Regions from separate parts of the Azospirillum sp. P4_B5 genome, predicted to be linked through region 2. Evidence: riboswitches for the same ligand, from Rfam matches in the RefSeq annotation. Region 2 holds a riboswitch; each other region holds the start of a gene.
What was found. Region 2 has a riboswitch for thiamine pyrophosphate ahead of AC1DVI_RS20945 (ABC transporter substrate-binding protein). Riboswitches for the same ligand answer to the same signal wherever they lie in the genome.

Region 1 (3,752 bases), on a different contig from region 2:
CACCAACGTCGTCGCGCGGATCGAAGGGCGCGAGCCCGGCCCCTGCGTGCACTTCAACGGCCACATCGACGTGGTGCCCGCCGGCCAGGGCTGGACGGTCGATCCCTTCGAAGGCGTGGTGAAGGACGGGCGCGTCTACGGCCGCGGCGCCTGCGACATGAAGGGCGGCATCGCCGCGTCGATTATCGCCGTGGAAGCGATCCTGGAGGAGGGTATCCCCTTCCCCGGCGCGCTGGAAATCTCCGGCACGGTGGACGAGGAGTCCGGCGGCTACGGCGGGGTCGGGCATCTGGCGACGCTCGGCTACTTCTCCCGCCCGCGGGTCGACCACGTCATCATCCCGGAACCGCTGAACGTGGACCGGGTGTGCATCGGCCACCGCGGCGTCTGGTGGGCGGAGATCGAGACCAAGGGCCGCGTCGCCCACGGCTCCATGCCCTTCCTCGGCAACTGCGCGGTGCGCCACATGGGCGCCGTGCTGCACCGGATCGAGACGGAGCTGATCCCCCGGCTGGCCGCCAAGCGCACCGCCATGCCGGTGGTGCCGGAGGGGGCGCGGCAGTCCACCCTGAACATCAACGCCATCCATGGCGGGCAGGCGGAGGATCACGGCGGCCTGCCCAGCCCGATGGTGCCCGACCGCTGCCGCATGGTCATCGACCGCCGCTATCTGATCGAGGAGGACCCGGAGGAGGTGCGGGCGGAGATCGTCGGCATCCTGGAGGACCTGCGCCGCGAGCGCCCCGGTTTCGATTACGAGCTGCGCGAGGTGCTGGCCTTCCTGCCCACCCTGACCGACACCGACGCTCCGGTGGTGCGGGCGGTGGGGGCGGCCATCGAGACGGTGCTGGGTCGCCCGGCGGCGCGGGTGGTGTCCCCCGGCACCTACGACCAGAAGCACATCGCGCGGGTCGGGCATCTCAAGGACTGCATCGCCTACGGCCCCGGCATCCTCGACCTCGCCCACCAGCCGGACGAGTATGTGGGCATCGACGACATGGTCCATGCCGCACAGGTGATGGCGATGGCCGCCCTGTCGCTGTTGCGGCGGGAGGTGTAAGGTCGCGCTCGTGGCAACAACGGCTGGCTGGACACGCGCGCGATGTCGGACCTCAAGCTCAACCTCGGCTGCGGCGACACGCGGCTTGCCGGCTACGTCAACGTGGACAAGTACGGCACCTTCGGGCCGGACATCGTCGCCGACCTGGAGGTCGTGCCCTGGCCGTTCGAGGAGAGCAGCGTCGCCGACGTCCAGCTCATCCACGCGCTGGAGCATATGGGCCAGACGACCGAGAGCTTCCTGAACATCATGAGGGAGCTGTACCGCGTCTGCCGGCACGGCGCGCGGATCACCATCAAGGTGCCGCACCCGCGCAGCGACGGCTATCTCGGCGACCCGACCCACGTCCGCCCGATCACGCCCAACGTGCTGAGCCTGTTCTCGATGGAGGAGAACCGGAAGTTCATCGAGCGCGGCTGGCCCAACACGCGGCTGGCCATGCATCTGAACGTCGATTTCCGCATGCTGTCGATCGTCTATGCCCCGACCCCGCGCTGGCACCACAAGCTGGCGTCTGGGGAGGTCACGAACCAGGAGGTGATGGAGGCGATGGAAAGCCAGAACAACGTCATCGACGAGATTGCCATGGTCCTGGAGGTGGTGAAGGACGCCGCCTGAACCCGACCTCCTCGAACCCGACCGGCTTGACGGGCGGGGGCCGGTCCCTTAGCTTGCGAATGTTCCCTGGGGGGCCTCGCTAGGAGGCTGAGACTCCGCCGGTCCGGCGCTTTCATCCGGACAACGCGGTGACCCATCGAACCTGATCCGGGTCATACCGGCGTAGGGACGGGACTGAAGGGCGGCACGGCGTACCCCCATTCCATCCAGACACCGCTTGTCCCGGCAACAGTTTGTTGGCGTTGCAAAAGGTGTGTGCGGACGTGACCGAAGCCCGACTTGTCGAAGAGCTGCTGGCCTTCATCGCCGCCGGAGAGGCGGACGAGGAGGCGTTCAACCGCATGGCGCTGGCCGTCTTCGCCCATCAGTTCGAGACCAACGCCCCCTACCGCCGCTTCGCCACCCAGCGGGCGCGCACCCTGCGCACGGTGAAGAGCTGGCGCGACGTGCCCGCCGTGCCGATCAGCGCCTTCAAGGACCTGACGCTGAGCGGACGCCCGCCGGAGGAATGCCCGCACGTCTTCATGACCAGCGGCACCACCAAAGGCGTGCGCGGCAAGAGCCACCATCCGACGCTGGCGGTCTACGACCGCTCCATGACCGTCAATTTCCGCCGCCGCTTCATGGGGGAATGGGAGCGGCTGCGCATGGGCATCCTGTTCCCGACCGAGCAGGCGATGCCCAACTCCTCGCTTGCCCATTATCTGGCGCTGGCCAAGAACGAGTTCGGGACGGCGGAGAGCCGCTACCTCATATCCGACGCCGGGCTGGACGTGGACGGGGCGATCGAGGCGCTGTCCCGCGCCGAGGAAACCGGCGAACCCTACGCCCTGCTGGGGGCGAGCTTCAGCGTCGTGCATCTGATGGACGCGCTGGCCGAGCGGGGGCGGAGCTTCGCCCTGCCGGCGGGCAGCCGCATCCTTGACACCGGCGGCTTCAAGGGCCAGTCGCGCGAGATGGCGGCGGAGGAGTTCTACAGCCGCCTCTCCGCCACCTTCGGCGTGCCGCGCCGGCTGTGCATCAACATGTACGGCATGACGGAGCTGAGCACCCAGTTCTACGACGACGGCAACGAGACCTGCCCGTCGGTGAAGTCCGGTCCGCACTGGATCCGCAGCCGGGTCATCAACCCGCTGACCGGCCAGGAGGTGCCGCGCGGCAGCGTCGGCGTGCTGGTCCATCACGATCTGGCCCATTTCAACTGCGCTTCCGCCATCCTGACCGAGGATGCGGGGGTGGAGGTGGACGGCGGCTTCCAGCTTCTCGGCCGGGCCGACGGGGCGGACGCCAAGGGCTGCTCCGTGGCGGTCGAGGACTTCCTCAAAGCGGCGCGGGCGCCCTGATGGAGCGCGCCGGGCATCTGCCGGGGCTGTCCGCCGACGCGGTGGACTGGCGGACGCTGACCTTCCGGCGCGGCGCCGAGACGCTCGACGTGGCGGTGCCGGTGCTGAGCGAGGCGCAGATCGCTGAATTGGCAACGCGAGTGCGCGCCAACGCGCGGGCCTACCTAAAAAGCCGCACCGTCGCGGAGATCGCCGCCGCCATCGACCGTGCCATCGCCCGGCTGCTCGACCGCGACGACCCGTGGAGGCAAAAGGCGGAACGGCTGCTGCCGCTGGTCACCGGCTACGACGCGGAGATGGTCCGGCTGGGGCTGACCGGCTATCTGAAGACCTTCCGCGGGCCGGAGCTGCGGAAGTTCATCGCCGAGGATTTCGCCAACCCGGCGGTGCTCGACGATTTCCAGCCGATGCCCAAGGGCGGCTTCGCCCGCGCCTTCGGGCCGGAGCTGCTGCTGCACGTCTGGGCGGGCAACGTGCCGGGCCTGCCGCTGTGGAGCCTGATCTCCGGCCTGCTGGTGAAGGCCGGCACGGTCGGCAAGCTGCCGAGCGCCGAGCCGCTGTTCGCCGGCTGGTTCGCGCAAATCCTGGCGGAGATCGACCCGGAGCTGGCCGACTGCATCGCCATCGTCTGGTGGAAGGGCGGCGACGAAGCGGCGGAGCGCGCGTGGCTGACCCGCGCCGACACGGTGGTCGCCTATGGCGGCAACGACGCGCTGGAGGCCATCCGGGCG
Region 2 (3,752 bases):
CAGATAGGCCGCCGCCGCCAGCGCCAACCCCAGCCCGGCCATCAGCACCAGCACCACCGGCAGCAGGAGCAGTCCGGGCAACGGCATATAGGCCGGCAGATGCGGCGCCAGCGCCACGCCGAGCAGCCCGCCGGCCATCACGAGATCGCCCTGCGCGAAATTCACCGCCGCGGTGGCGTTCAGCACCAGCACGAAGCCCAGCGCGACCAGCGCGTAGGCCGCACCCAGGGCGAGGCCATTGACGAGAAGCTGCAGGGTGATCAAGGCCCGCTCACTTCACCATGCCGGTCACCACGCCGGTCAGGTTGTCGTACCGCTTGGCGATCGCCGGCACGCGCGAGGCGCCGTCGTAGCAGACGACCACCGCCGAATGCGCCATGTTGCCCTTGCCGTCAGACCGGTAGGTCATGGCGAGACCCTGGTGGGTCCCGGCGGACAGGGCCTTGCGCACCTCCTCCGCGCTGCCAGCGCCATTCCTCACGGCCTCCAGCACCATGCGGATGCCGTCATACTGGCCGAGCGCGAAGGCGTCCGGCTCCGCGTTGAAGGCGGCGCGGTAGGCGGCGGTGAAGGCCTCCACCTCCGGGCTGCCGCCGGAGATCGGCGAGGCCGCCGTCTCGGCGCAGACACCCTTCAACTCGGCCGGCTCCAAAAGCGCCGCCGTGCTCGGCTGGTGCATGGCGGAGCCGGCGACGATCGGCACGGCCACCCCGTTGGCCGCCGCCTGCCGGATGAACAGGGCGGTCGGACCGGAATGCAGGTGCAGCACCAGCACGTCGGGCTTGGCGGCCAGCGCCTTGGTCAGGACGGGCAGCAGGTCCTTCGCGGCGGGTTCCACCCCCTCCTCGAACACCGGCTCGACGCCGAGCTTTTTGAAGGCCTGTTCCAAATGGGCCTTGCCGCTCTGCCCGTAGGCCGTCGTCTGGTAGATCACCGCCGGGCGCTTCTTCCCCAACTCCTCCGTCACGTAGCGGGCGTGGGCCTCCTTGGTCACGGCGTCACCGGGGAAGAAGCGGAAAACCCACGGGTTGCCCTGCTCGGTGATGCTCGCCGTGCCGGAAACGGTGACCAGCGGAATGCCGTAATCCTGGGCCAGCGGCAGCATCGCCAGCATCTGCGTGCCCAGCATGCTGGCCGCCACCGCCGTGACCTTGCCGCCCGCCGCGCGCTCCAGCGCCGTGACCGCGGCCTCCGGCGAGGTGCCGGTGTCGATCACCTCCGACCGCACCGCGACACCCGCGGGCGCGTCCTTCAGCGCCAGGACCGCGCCGTTGCGCTGGCTCGTCCCCTCCAGCGACAGGAAGCCGGTCAGCGGCACCAGCACAGGGACCGAGGCTTCGCCCGCCAGCGCCGAGCCGGGCAGGAGCGACGACGAAAAGGCCGCCGTAAAGACCGTTGCCGAGAGGATGGAAAGGAAGCGCCGCATGGATGTGTCTCCTCCTGCCCGGCGAAGAACCGCGCGAGGACGAGGAGGCCAGGGGTGTAGCGGCGGCACAGCCTCGAACGCTTGGCTCCCTTCGCTGGCATGACCCAGATCAGGTTCGATGGGTGTGGTCTCAGCCCGCCTTGCGGCAGGCACCCCAGCCGTTCGTGTGCACAGTGTGAGCCCGGCGCGCGGCTGTCAAGCGGCGGCCCGGCGCCTTTTCACAATTTCGCAACGCAACAGACACCGCAGAGTCGCGCTTCCCGTGGTTCCTTCCGCCGCTCCCGGCCTCGGCCGGACCGTCGTTCCACTAGGAAAGTCGTCACGAAGGATGCGGCCCACTCCGTCGCACAGCACCGTCACCCTGCACCCTTTCGCCACGGCGCCGGGCCGATGCGGGCTGCGCGCCGTCCTGTCGGGGCGGGTCGACCACGCAGCCCTGCCCGGCCTGACGCCCCTGCTCCGCCGCGTCGCGGACGCGCCGGCCCTGACCCTGCGCGTCGATCTGGGGCGGGTGGAGTTCCTCGATTCCTGCGGCATCGGCATTCTGCTGGCGCTCCGCAACGCGGTGCTCGACCGTGGCGGCGCCATCGCCTTCGAGAATCACCCGCCACGGATCCGGCGCGTTCTGGAACGCAGCCGGATCATCGCCCTGACGGTCTCTCCGCTCGCCATCGACGACGGGGTGGCGCTTCCCGCCGCCGCCTGACCCGTCAGTCGCCGCGGCGCAGCGTTTCCCGATAGAGGATGTAGAGCCCGCTGGCGATGATGATCCCCGCCCCGGCCAGCACGGTGGGGGTCGGTACGTCGCCGAAGACCAGGAAGCCGAGCAGGGTCGCCCAGATCATCCCCGTATACTCGAAGGGCGCCACCACCGCGGCGCGGCCCAGGCGGAAGGCCTGGGTCATCAGCACTTGCGCCGCTCCGCCCAGCGTGCCGACCAGAAGCATCAGCCCGAGGTCGAACCCGCCCGGCTGCACCCAGTCGGGGATCGCCGCCACGCCGCTCACCACCGTGGTGGTCAGCAGCAGATAGACGACGATGGCCGTGTTGCTCTCCGTCCGCGACAGGCCGCGCACCGCGATCATCGCCAGCGCGTAGAAGAAGGCCGCGGCCACGCCGACGACAATCGGCAGGAGCGGCGCGTCGGCCTCCGGGCGGGCCATCACCACCACGCCGCCGAACCCGACCAGCACCGCCGCCCAGCGTCGCCAGCCCACCGGCTCGCCGAGCAGCGGCATCGACAGCGCCGTGATGAACAGCGGACCGGCGAAGCTCAGCACATAGACCTCGGCCAGCGGCAGATGCTTGAAGGCGTAGAAGAAGCAGCCCATCGACAGCAGCCCGGCCAGCGAGCGGAAGACGTGGGCGAAGGGCCGCCGCGTGCGCATCCCGGCCCAGCCGCCATGCGCCACCGAAATGCCGCCGACCAGGACCAGCGCCACCACCGATCGAGCGAACATGAGCTGCGCCACCGGATAGCCGCCGCTCAGATATTTGATGAGCGTGTCCATGCCCGCGAACAGGAAGATGGCCAACACGAAGCAGCCGATGGCGCGGCGTGTGTCATCGCTGTCAACGGCGGGAAGAGCGGCGGCTTGGGTCATGATTGCACAGTATCTGAGCAACCATGATGCTGCCCAATGCCGCAACCGCAGGTCTGGCCCGCGCGGCGCCGCTCGGAGGGGTGCCGGCGTTTCACGCTTCGTGAATCGACGGGTGAGCGTTTGGCGAAGCGACCCCGGCCTTTCGCGGATCGGCGCTGGCCCCGTCCGGTGCCTTGGACAGTCTGGCGGGCGTCACCACAGCAAAGGTCCGCCATGCTCCTGCCAAAGCCTATGCCCCAATCGATCCGCATCCTTGTCGGCTTTTCGCCCTGGGTTGCCTTCGGCGTTCTGCAGCCGGCGGGCCATGCGGCGGCCGCGCTGGCGGCGCTGCTGCTCAGCCTGACGCTCTGCGCCCATGATTGGCGGGGCGGATCGCCGAAGGCGCCGGAGCTGGTCGCCGCCGTCTTCTTCGTCGTGCTGTTCTTCATCGGACCGCTCGAGCGCATGGGGGTGACCGTCCATCTCGCCTTGGCTGGCATGGCCTTCGCCTCGCTCGCGCTGGGCCGTCCCTTCACCCTGCCCTACGCCCGCGAGACGACGCCGCCCGGCCTGTGGCACCTGCCGCAGTTCGTCGCCGTCAACAAGGCGGTCACCGCGCTGTGGGGCGTGCTCTTCCTGGCCGGCGCCGCCGGCTTCGCCGTCGCGACGGAGGTCGGCGCCGTCACCTCCGCCCTCGCCACCCTGGCCGGCCTGCTGGGGAACCGCCGCTTGCCGGATTGGCT
Region 3 (3,752 bases), on a different contig from region 2:
AGTGCGACGCGCCGCATGGTCTGCACGATGTAGGGTTGCGCATTGTGCACCGTCACCAGTCCCTTCGCGTCGCGGCAGCGGTTGGCGAGGACGAACAGCATGCCGATCGCCGCGGAATCCAGGAAGGTCATGTAACGCAGGTCCAGCCGCACCTCGGGCCGCGCGCCGATGTCCCAGTCCGCCAGCAAATCATGAAACTTGCGGCTGTCGTCGTAGGTGAAACGCCCCGACAGCATGATCCCTTCCTGACCGTCGATGTCGGTGTAGGCGTACTCCATCGTCACATCCGTTGGCCGGTGGTGTCTGTTTTTCGCTGCCTGCGCGGGGAAAAAAGCCGCGCGCGCATTATGGGTGCACGAATTGCGCAGCCCACGCAAGCATTGCGCGAGGGTCTGGAGAAGCCGGAGCGGCCCGCCGCGCTGGACAAAACGGCGGCACACCTATATTCGGTGGGCGCCCCGGCGGGAACCCGCAAGGGCTCCCCACCAACCCGCAAACGCCGGTGCGCCATGGTCGGCCGATCGCAGGACCATGCCGTCACGCCGCATTGCCATCGTACAGGGAGGGTGCCGCCATGCACACCGACCGCCAGGAACCGGATCGTATCCAGGACGATGTGCCGCACCCGGCCGAACGCCCCGACCCGCCCCGCGAGGACGGGGAGGAGGAGCGCGCCTATGGTGTGGAGCCGGAGTTCGTCGAGGAGGTCGTCGAACGGCTGCACGCCGGACGGCGCGACGATCTGCGCGCCGAGCTGGACACGTTGCATCCCGCTGACATCGCGGATCTGATCGAGCAGCTCGGCCACGACGACCGGGAGGCGCTGGTCGGCGTCCTGCGCCCCGACTTCGACGGCGAGGTGCTGAGCTACCTCAACCCCGATCTCCGCGAGGAGATCGTCGAGCTGTTCGAGCCGAAGGAGCTGGCCGCCGCCGTCGCGGAGCTGGACACGGACGACGCCGTCGACGTCATCGAGGATCTGGACGAGGACACCCGGCGCGAGGTTCTGGAGAATCTGCCGGCCGCCGACCGCGCGCTGGTTCAGGAGAACCTGACCTACGACGAATACACCGCCGGCCGCCTGATGCAGCGCGATCTGGTGGCGGTGCCGCAGTTCTGGACGGTCGGCAAGACCATCGACTATGTCCGCGCCGCCACCGACGAGCTGCCGGAGGACTTCTACGACATCTTCGTCGTCGATCCGATGCACCGGGTGGTCGGCGCTGTGCCACTGTCGCGCCTGCTGCGCCAGAAGCGGTCGGTCCGCATCGCCGATCTGGTGACGGAGGAGGTGGACACCATTCCCGCCACCATGGACCAGGAGGAGGTGGCGAACCTGTTCCGCCAATACGCCCTGGTCTCCGCCCCCGTGGTGGACGCCGGCGGGCGGCTGATCGGCGTCATCACCGTCGACGACGTGGTCCACATCATCGACGAGGAGGCCGAGGACGACATCGGCAAACTGGGCGGCGTCGGCGACACCTCCATCTATCGCTCGGTTCTGGAAACCTCGCGCTCGCGCATTTCCTGGCTGGGCGTGAACCTGTTCACCGCCTTCGCGGCGGCGGGCGTCATCTCGCTGTTCGAGGCGACCATCGAGCAGATCGTGGCGTTGGCCGTGCTGATGCCGATCACCGCCTCGATGGGCGGCAACGCCGGGACCCAGACCCTGACCGTGGCGGTGCGCGCCCTGGCGACGCGTGAGCTGTCGTCCTCCAACGCGCCCCGCGTGGTGGGGAAGGAGGTGCTGGTCGGGCTGCTCAACGGCGCCGTCTTCGCCACGCTCGTCGGGGCCATCGCCGCGACGTGGTTCGAGCCGATGATCGGGCTGGTCATCGGCTGCGCCATGGTCATCAACCTGTTCGTCGCCGGCCTGTGCGGGGTGCTGATTCCCATCGGGCTGGACCGGCTGGGCGTCGATCCGGCGGTGGCGAGTTCGGTCTTCCTGACCACCATGACCGACGTCATCGGGTTCCTGTCCTTCCTGGGGCTGGCGTCGCTTTTGTTGCTGTGACCAACGAAAAGGGGCTTGCCAAAGGCGGCTCTCTTCCGGATGATCCGGGCATTGGCTGGGGTGCCGTGCGGGATGCGCTCGCGCGGCTGAGATCACACCCATCGAACCTGTCTGGATAATGCCAGCGAAGGGAGCCGCCGCATGGTATCCGCGCCCTTACTTCATTCTGATTCCACCCTTTCCGTTTCTGGAGGACCCTCCGTCGCCGTGGTCGGCGCCGGGGTGATCGGCCTGTCCATCGCCTGGAGGCTGGCCGCCGCCGGCTGCCGGGTCGAGGTCTTCGACCGCGGCGCGCCCGGCCGGGGCGCCAGCCACGCCGCGGGCGGCATGCTCGCCGCCTGCGTGGAGACGGAGCCCGGCGAAGAGAGTCTTCTGCCGCTGACCCGCGCCTCGCAGGACCTGTGGCCCGCCTTCGCGGCGGAGCTTGAGGCCGCCGCCGGCATGGCGGTTGACCTGCGCGACGAAGGCACGATGGTCATCGCGCTGAACGCCGACGACGCGGCCAAGGTGCGCTTCCTGCACGACTTCCAGACCAAGCTCGGCCTGCCGGTGGAATGGCTGAGCGGGGCGGAGGTGCGGCGGCGCGAGCCCTATCTCCAGCCGGGCGTGGCCGGCGCGCTGTTCTGCGCCGGCGACCATCAGGTCGACAACCGCAAGGTTGCCACCGCCCTGCACGCCGCCGCCCTGCGGGCCGGCGCCGTGGTGCACGAGTATGCCGAGGTGTCCCGCATCGAGATCCGCGGCGGCCGGGCCGTCGGCGTCCAGGTCGGCGACCGGCTTTTCGAGGCTGATCAAGTGGTTCTGGCCGCTGGGGCATGGTCAGGCTGGATCGACGGGCTGTCTCCGGCGGTGCGTCCGCCGGTGCGCCCGGTGAAGGGGCAGATGCTCTGCCTGCGCATGGACGCCCGCCTGCCGCTGCTGCGTCATGTGGTGTGGACTCCCGGCACCTACCTGATCCCGCGGTTGGACGGGCGGCTGCTGGTCGGCGCCACGACGGAGGAGCGCGGCTTCGACGACCGGCTGACCGCCGGGGGCCAGTTCGCCCTGCTGGAAGGGGCGTGGCGCGCCCTGCCGGGCATCGCCGAACTGCCCATCGAGGAAGCATGGGCCGGCTTCCGCCCCGGCACCCGCGACGACGCCCCGATCCTCGGCCTCTCGGAGGTGGAGGGGTTGGTCTACGCCACCGGGCACCACCGCAACGGCATCCTGCTGACCCCGGTCACCGCGGATTCGGTGGCGCGGCTGGTCCTGACCGGGGAGGCCGATCCGGTGATCCGCCCCTTCGCGCTCGACCGCTTCGCCCAGCCGAAGGGAGCCGCGGCATGAGCGCCCGCATCCGCGTGAATGGACGGGAGGAGGATCTCGCCGCCCCCACCGTCGCCGCCCTGCTGGCCGGGCGGGGAATCGCCGCGGGCACGCGCGGGGTCGCCGTCGCCCTGAACGGCGCCGTCCTGCCGTCCCGCCGCTGGGACGAGACGCCCCTGTCCGCGGGCGACGCCCTCGAGATCATCCGCCCCGTGCAGGGCGGCTGAGCGCAGGGCGGCTGACCTTCCCACCCGCCGGAGCGCGGGTCCGACATCCAAGGAAACACCCATGAACGACACGCTCACCATAGCGGGCCGTGAGTTCCGCTCGCGCCTGTTTCTCGGCACCGCCGGCTATCCGAACCAGCAGGTCATGCTCGACGCGCTGGAGGCCAGCGGCAGCGACCTGGTCACGCTGGCCATCCGGCGCATCA

Region 1: it holds a riboswitch for thiamine pyrophosphate, as region 2 does, so the genes downstream of both, AC1DVI_RS24495 (LuxE/PaaK family acyltransferase) here and AC1DVI_RS20945 (ABC transporter substrate-binding protein) in region 2, are expected to answer to the same signal.
Region 3: it holds a riboswitch for thiamine pyrophosphate, as region 2 does, so the genes downstream of both, thiO (glycine oxidase ThiO) here and AC1DVI_RS20945 (ABC transporter substrate-binding protein) in region 2, are expected to answer to the same signal.

What each region holds. Positions count from the first base shown of each region.
Region 1 is NZ_JBFUHT010000038.1:63,406-67,157, forward strand. Features, by position in the region: gene AC1DVI_RS24485 (acetylornithine deacetylase/succinyl-diaminopimelate desuccinylase family protein) at 1-1,060, shown strand, start outside; gene AC1DVI_RS24490 (class I SAM-dependent methyltransferase) at 1,103-1,678, shown strand; TPP riboswitch at 1,736-1,865, shown strand; gene AC1DVI_RS24495 (LuxE/PaaK family acyltransferase) at 1,942-3,021, shown strand; gene AC1DVI_RS24500 (acyl-CoA reductase) at 3,021-3,752, shown strand, end outside.
Region 2 is NZ_JBFUHT010000028.1:76,797-80,548, forward strand. Features, by position in the region: gene AC1DVI_RS20940 (branched-chain amino acid ABC transporter permease) at 1-264, opposite strand, end outside; gene AC1DVI_RS20945 (ABC transporter substrate-binding protein) at 272-1,426, opposite strand; TPP riboswitch at 1,496-1,593, opposite strand; gene AC1DVI_RS20950 (STAS domain-containing protein) at 1,755-2,132, shown strand; gene AC1DVI_RS20955 (DMT family transporter) at 2,137-3,030, opposite strand; gene AC1DVI_RS20960 (phytoene desaturase family protein) at 3,244-3,752, shown strand, end outside.
Region 3 is NZ_JBFUHT010000010.1:173,601-177,352, reverse strand. Features, by position in the region: gene AC1DVI_RS10835 (STAS domain-containing protein) at 1-278, opposite strand, end outside; gene mgtE (magnesium transporter) at 575-2,014, shown strand; TPP riboswitch at 2,061-2,164, shown strand; gene thiO (glycine oxidase ThiO) at 2,222-3,340, shown strand; gene thiS (sulfur carrier protein ThiS) at 3,337-3,546, shown strand; gene thiG (thiazole synthase) at 3,608-3,752, shown strand, end outside.